Regions from separate parts of the Gluconobacter sp. Dm-44 genome, predicted to be linked through region 2. Evidence: riboswitches for the same ligand, from Rfam matches in the RefSeq annotation. Region 2 holds a riboswitch; the other holds the start of a gene.

Region 1 (3,417 bases), on a different contig from region 2:
AAGCGGTTTGTCGCAGAAGGAGCGCGTGTTGCCGTCACGGGGCGCGATGAAACCCGGTTTGCCGATGTGCATGCAGAACTGGGCGGAGAGGCGCTGGTTCTGGCGGCCGATGTGCGGTCTGTCGACGCCATGATCTCCGTTGCGGACAAGGTCCAGAAGGCATTCGGCGGCCTCGATATTCTGTTTGTGAACGCCGGTTACGTCATTCCGACACCCTTACAGTCAATTGATGAACGTCAGTATGACGACGTCATGGATGTCAGTGTCAAAGGTGCCGTATTCACGATGCAGGCGGCACTCCCCGTACTGCGTGAGGGGGCATCCGTTATTCTGACGACCTCGTTTATCGACCAGACCGGCAAACATGCCCTGTCGCTGGTTGCCGCCGCCAAAGCGGCAGTCCGGTCTTTCGCGCGGAGCTGGTCCTATGAGCTGCTCGGTCGCAAAATCCGTGTCAACGCGGTCGCACCCGGCGGGATCGAAACGCCGCTTCTGAACAAGATCGGTCTTTCTGAAGCCGAAGTGGAAGACTTCAAAACCCAGTTCGCTGCGAGCGTTCCTCTTGGACGCATGGGCCGGGCTGAAGAAGTCGCCGCTGCAGTTCTCTACCTCGCAAGCGACGAATCCCAATATGTCGTCGGCACAGAACTGGTGGTCGATGGCGGCTGTTCACAGCTTTGAAATACAGGGCCGATCGCTTCAACGACTTTTTATCACCGGGACATTTGTCATGATATTTACAAAACCGTTCGCTTCTTTTCTCGGCGCCTCGATGGCGCTCGTTCTGCAATGCGCACCTGCCATGGCGGCCAGCACGCAATCGCCGGATGTGGCTGCCGTGAAGGCTGTGACCGAGCAGTTTGCTGCCGATCTCGCCAAGGGCGATCTTCAGGCAATTTCGCGTCTTTACACTGATGACGCCAGACTACTGCCCCCCAACGCGGACCCAATTTCCGGTCGCGCTGCCATTCTTGCTTATTTTGAGAAGACCTTGCGGCCTGATCTCGTTGGCGGTGCCACATTCGATCACTATGAGATTTATGGTGGCGAAAATGCTGCAACCAGCCTTTCTCAAATCAGGATGCTTGATACCAAAGGTCAGGTTATCGAGCGCGGCAAACAGACGATCGTTTTGCTCAAGCAGGATGGCAAATGGAAGATCCATCGAGATATGTGGTCAGATAATTCTCCCACTCATGCTGCAGAACCATAAGAGCACGGCAGACGCACTCTGCTCTTGATCTTCTGACGCTTCTCCAGCACTGTCGCTTCCTGTCAGGGGAGTCCCGCCTAGGGGACTGAGAGGCCAATTGGTGACGTCGGGAAACCGGCGCCACGGTGAGGCGACCCTTTGAACCTGACCCAGTTGATGCTGGCGTAGGAAGACCGGAGGGCATGTCCCTCTCGGGCCGATCTGGCCTTTTCCGTGTCCGTGATCGGGCACTGGGGGCAGCGGCTCCCTTTCTGCCTCACGTTTCTTGGGTCTTTTCGAGTGCGCTTGAGGAGACACCACATGAACGCTTCCATTCCCGCTATTACGACCGGCCCTCTGCCGGCTTCCAGCAAGATCCATGTCCGTGGCGTGCATCATGACATCGCGGTGCCGCTGCGGCAGATTGCGGTTTCGGGTGAATGTCCGCTGAATGTCTATGACAGTTCAGGCCCCTATACCGATCCCTCCGTCAGCATCGACATTGCAAAGGGCCTGTCGGACAGCCGGGGAAACTGGCTTCGCGATCGTGGGGACGTGGAAGAGTATGAGGGGCGGACGATCACGGCAGCCGATAACGGTTTTGCACAGGGGGATCGGCTGACACCGAGCTTTCCGCAGCAGCGCCGTCCTCTGCGGGCTGTTGGAGATCGCGCCGTCACACAGATGGCCTATGCCCGTGCGGGGATCATCACGCCGGAAATGGAATTCGTCGCCATTCGCGAGAATATCGGCCGGACGGAAGCCCTGAAAGAGGCGCGCGACGGCGAGGATTTCGGAGCCAGCATCCCGGATTTCGTGACGCCGGAATTCGTGCGGCAGGAAATTGCCTCGGGTCGCGCCATCATTCCCGCCAACATCAATCATTGCGAACTCGAACCGATGATTATTGGCCGTAATTTCCTTGTGAAGATCAATGCCAATATCGGCAATTCGGCCGTGACGTCTTCGATGGAAGAAGAAGTCGAGAAAATGGTGTGGTCCATCCGCTGGGGCGCGGATACGGTCATGGATCTCTCGACGGGCCGTAACATTCACAACATCCGCGACTGGATCATCCGCAACGCACCCGTGCCGATCGGGACGGTTCCGCTCTATCAGGCGCTGGAGAAGGTCGGCGGAATTGCGGAAGACCTGACATGGGAAATTTTCCGCGACACACTGATCGAACAGGCGGAGCAGGGGGTGGATTATTTCACCATCCACGCCGGTGTCCGTCTGCACATGATCCCGCTGACGGCCCGCCGCGTGACGGGCATCGTTTCCCGCGGTGGCTCCATCATGGCAAAATGGTGCCTGCATCATCATCGCGAGAGCTTTCTGTATGAGCATTTCGATGAAATCTGCGATATCTGCCGCCGTTATGACGTGTCGTTCTCGCTGGGCGACGGCCTGCGCCCCGGTTCGATTGCAGATGCCAATGACGCCGCGCAGTTCGCAGAGCTGGAAACCCTTGGCGAACTGACAAAAATCGCCTGGGCGAAGGACTGTCAGGTCATGATCGAGGGGCCGGGCCATGTGCCGATGCACAAGATCAAGGCCAACATGGACAAGCAGCTCGAACATTGCCACGAGGCACCCTTCTACACGCTTGGCCCACTAACGACCGATATTGCGCCGGGTTACGACCACATCACCTCCGCCATCGGCGCGGCCATGATCGGCTGGTTCGGCACGGCGATGCTCTGTTATGTGACGCCCAAGGAACATCTGGGTCTGCCGGACCGCAATGACGTCAAGACTGGTGTCATTACCTACAAGCTCGCAGCGCATGCGGCGGATCTGGCGAAGGGACATCCGGGCGCGCAGATGCGTGACGATGCGCTGTCCCGCGCGCGGTTCGAGTTCCGGTGGGAAGACCAGTTCAATCTGGGACTGGACCCCGATACGGCGCGGTCTATGCATGATGAGACCCTCCCGAAAGAGGCGCATAAGGTCTCGCATTTCTGTTCGATGTGCGGGCCGAAATTCTGTTCGATGAAGATCTCCCATGACATCCGGGCGGAAGCGGAAAAGCAGGCTGGGATGGAAGAAATGGCCGGGAAGTTCCGGGAAGGCGGCGCGCTTTATGTACCCGTGACGGAACCGGCGGAATGATCCATTCCGTCCTGGGGGAGGGGGTTGCGGCGCTATGTTGCGCCACGGCTCTTTCCGACCGGGGTCTTGACGTGGAAGTCATTGTCCCGGAGGGCAGTCCAGAGGCGGCA
Region 2 (3,417 bases):
ACTCGCCCGAGACATAGGGGCTGAAATGATGCCAGGGGCGCAGACCGATTTCCACGTCCACGCCGCGTGATGTCTGGCCACCCGCATTCATCGTCGTACTGACGACGGAGCCGTTCTGGACAGCCTGTGTGGAGATCTGGCGGTTGGTGAAGTTGTAGTTGAACAGCGTCAGGCTGCCGATGATCCAGCGTCCCGTGCGGCGGTATCCCAGCTCTTCGGAAATGGAATATTCGTTGCGGACATCGGCCGATCCGGTTCCGTACATTTCGCCCGAAGAGGGGTCATAGGTGTTGTACAGCGCGCTCTGGTCCGGGGCGCGGAAATTGGTCGTGGCGTTGAAGAAGATCTGGTTTTCCGCGTCAATGCGCCAGCGCACGCCGAGGCGGGGCAGGGGCTCCATGCTGTTGGAGCCGACATGGTATTGCGGGCCTGGCATGCTGTTCGTGCCATCGCGGCTCATCATGACGGCCTTGAACCCGAGGTCTATGGCCAGATGGTCATGCAGCAGAGACATGTGGTCGCCGATGAACAGCGCGTTGGTCTGGGAAATGGTGTGAAAGCTGCCGCCCAGAAGGCGTTCGCCGTTGGACAGGCGGATCACGTCGCGGCCGTTTTGCGCCCAGATGTCCGGGGCATAGCCATTGGTCTGAACGGCCGTGAAGGGCTGTTGCTCGTTGTCGTCACCGTAATCGTACCAGTATCCGAGGACGAAATCGTTCCAGCCGGTTTTGTAGTGCAGCGCGCTGGTAAAGCCCGAGCGGTAGCTGCGCTGGGTGTAATCTGCGCGGACTACGCCCACGCCGTCCTGTGCGCCGGGAAGGTTCAGCGTGTCCGACAGGGCCTGTGTGCCCTGATAAAGTCCTGTTTCGGACAGGGTGCTTCCGCCCGGCCAGTTGCCATAGGCAAGCTGCGCGTAGGGTGTGACGTCCAGCGTCAGATGATCGGTCAGGGTCAGATGAACCGGCGCGCCGCCGTAAAGCGTGCGCTCTCCGTCCCGCCACAGGCGCCAGTAATTCGCGCCGTTTTCCGGATTGCTGCTGTCATAATGGGCCAGCAGGTTGTTCTGGCCTTTGATCCCGTCCGATTTCCATGTGTCCATCGTGGGTTCGGGATACCAGCTTGTGATGGTTGTGTTGAAAGTGCCGATAAGGCTGGCGCGGTTGCCTTGTCCCCATTCCTTGAGAAATTTGAAATCGACATGCTGCTTTTCGTCGCGTCCCGGTCCGCGCCAGTTGTCGGTCGCGCCGTGGGAGTAGGAGACGAAGCCACGGATGCCGGTATGGGCGATGTCGCCGGTGTCGAGGCGGATGAATTCGCGGTTGGTGTTGTAGGATCCGTAAGACACGCTGGCGTCTCCACCTGCTTTTTTGGCGGGGTCGCGGAAGGTCAGGTTCATCAGGCCCCCGGCGGCGTTCAGGACCGGGCTGTCCAGATCGGCCGAGCCCTGCGACAGGGCGATTTCCTGATAGTTCTCACTGTCTGCGAACTGGCTAGGCGTGCCGGAATAGGCGGCGACGTCGTTCAGCGGCATGCCTTCGAGCACATAACCGATGGCGCTGTTATCGAGTCCGCGTACAGTGATGTCGGTATTGGGAGAAAATCCCATCGGGTCGGACGATGACACATTGGCGCCGGGCAGCATGGATGCGAGCTGAAAGGCCGTGGCCATCGGGGCCTGTTTGGAAATGAAATCCTGACTGACCGTACTGACGGATTTCACGCCGTCCTGCAGATGGATCAGGCCGCCTCCCGGCTGGTTTCCGGGGGCGCTGTCCGCAAGCCGGTGAACGACAATATGTTCGGCTGGTGCCGGGCGCGGTGCAGTCGCGGCTGAAGGGGCGGGTGCTGTGTGATGCGTTGGCGGTTTGCTCGTATCGGCCGCGTGGGCGACGGACAGGCAGACCGTGGTGCCGATCAGGGCGGGCAGGATGCGATGATACCGCAGGCGAGACGTAGCAGAGTCTCCGGGGTGTCCGTGGGCCATGATGGAAAACGCCTCGCCTGCAAGCAATGGAAGTTCAGCGCTGGCAGGAAGGGTTCAAGCTGCTGGCTGGCGGGTTCGTGAAAATGCGTCCGGCAGGCAGCGACCACCATCCCTCCGCCAGTGTGAACTGGATCAGGTTCAATGGGTCACTGCGCCCTATGACGGACAAGCGTCATGCCAGCAGAATCTCAGCCCCTTGTCGGGGCTCCCCACGGTGAAACGTCAGCAATCCTCCGGGGACGGAAAATTGTCAATATGAGCAGATTCTGTCAGGGCCGTGCAGGGGAAGTGTTGCAAACAATTTCGAGAGTATTCTTCATTCTTTATTAATAACGACATGTATAGTTTTCAAAAAACATCACGCCAGTGCCTGAACGGGGCGTGAGACCTGAGGTCAATAAAGGCGATCATGCTCAACTGGATTGAAAAAACGGCCTATGTCCGGCAGAAAATCAAGGTGCTGTTTGCGCTTCTTGTTCTGATCGCCGTAGTACATTTTGCTGCCGAACAGCTTTGCGATCGTCTGTTTGTTCATTACCAGCATGAACAGATGCTGTCGCAGTGCATGGGGCTGCTGTTTCAGGTCGCACTGACACTTCTGATCGCCCGGTTCGCCATTCATGTGATTGCCGTACCGTTCGAGCAGATTACGGCGGCAACGGAGAAGGTCGCGGCTGGTGCTCTCAACATCACCATTCCGTGCCTTCATCACCATGACTGTGCGGGGCGGCTGGCACGCTCTCTCCAGTTGTTCCGGGAGAACAGTCAGAAGCAGTTGGCCCTTCAGGAAAATTCGGCGGAAGAAGCGCGCGATGCGGCGCAGATCCAGAAGGAACTGTCCGGCCGCAGCGAGCGGATTCGCCGTGTGCAGGATGAGACGATCGGAACCATTTGTGCCGGGCTGGAGATTGTGAAGGAAGGTGATCTGACCTTCATGTTCGGCGACAGTTTTCAGGACCGGTTCGAGGAATTCCGGCAGAATTTCAACACGCTCATCCAGATCTATCGGACGGCGATCGCCAAGATTTCCGATGCGACTTCCGTCATCGCTAACGGAACCGTCGAAATAGCCTCCGCTTCAACAGAACTGAGTGGACGGACGGAACGTCAGGCCATTACCCTGGCTCAGTCTGCCGCCTCCATTAACAGCATTACCCAGACGGTCGGCAAAACGGCGCGTTCTGCGGTGAGGGCGCGTGAAACGGCTCTTGAAACGCGGGGGCAGACCGTCGTGGTTTCGGAGATCATGCATTCGGCCAACCGGGCTATGGGCGAAATCCGGACGTCGTCACGACAGGTCGAGAGCATTCTGGGCCTGATTGAGGAAATCGCGTTCCAGACCAATCTTCTGTCGCTGAATGCCGGGATCGAAGCAGCCCGCGCGGGAGAGGCCGGTCAGGGTTTTGACGTTGTGGCCAAGGAAATCCGGGCGC

Evidence for each region. A riboswitch is a leader RNA that binds a small molecule or an ion and turns the genes downstream of it on or off. The one in region 2 is predicted to bind thiamine pyrophosphate.
Region 1: another riboswitch for thiamine pyrophosphate. It lies ahead of thiC (phosphomethylpyrimidine synthase ThiC); the one in region 2 lies ahead of JK213_RS05030 (TonB-dependent receptor).

Annotation. Positions count from the first base shown of each region.
Region 1 covers NZ_JAERLZ010000004.1:192,588-196,004, reverse strand. The annotation lists gene JK213_RS07330 (SDR family oxidoreductase) at 1-681, shown strand, start outside; gene JK213_RS07325 (SgcJ/EcaC family oxidoreductase) at 659-1,213, shown strand; TPP riboswitch at 1,268-1,401, shown strand; gene thiC (phosphomethylpyrimidine synthase ThiC) at 1,514-3,307, shown strand; gene JK213_RS07315 (FAD-dependent oxidoreductase) at 3,304-3,417, shown strand, end outside.
Region 2 covers NZ_JAERLZ010000002.1:424,325-427,741, forward strand. The annotation lists gene JK213_RS05030 (TonB-dependent receptor) at 1-1,984, opposite strand, end outside; TPP riboswitch at 2,077-2,206, opposite strand; gene JK213_RS05035 (methyl-accepting chemotaxis protein) at 2,394-3,417, shown strand, end outside.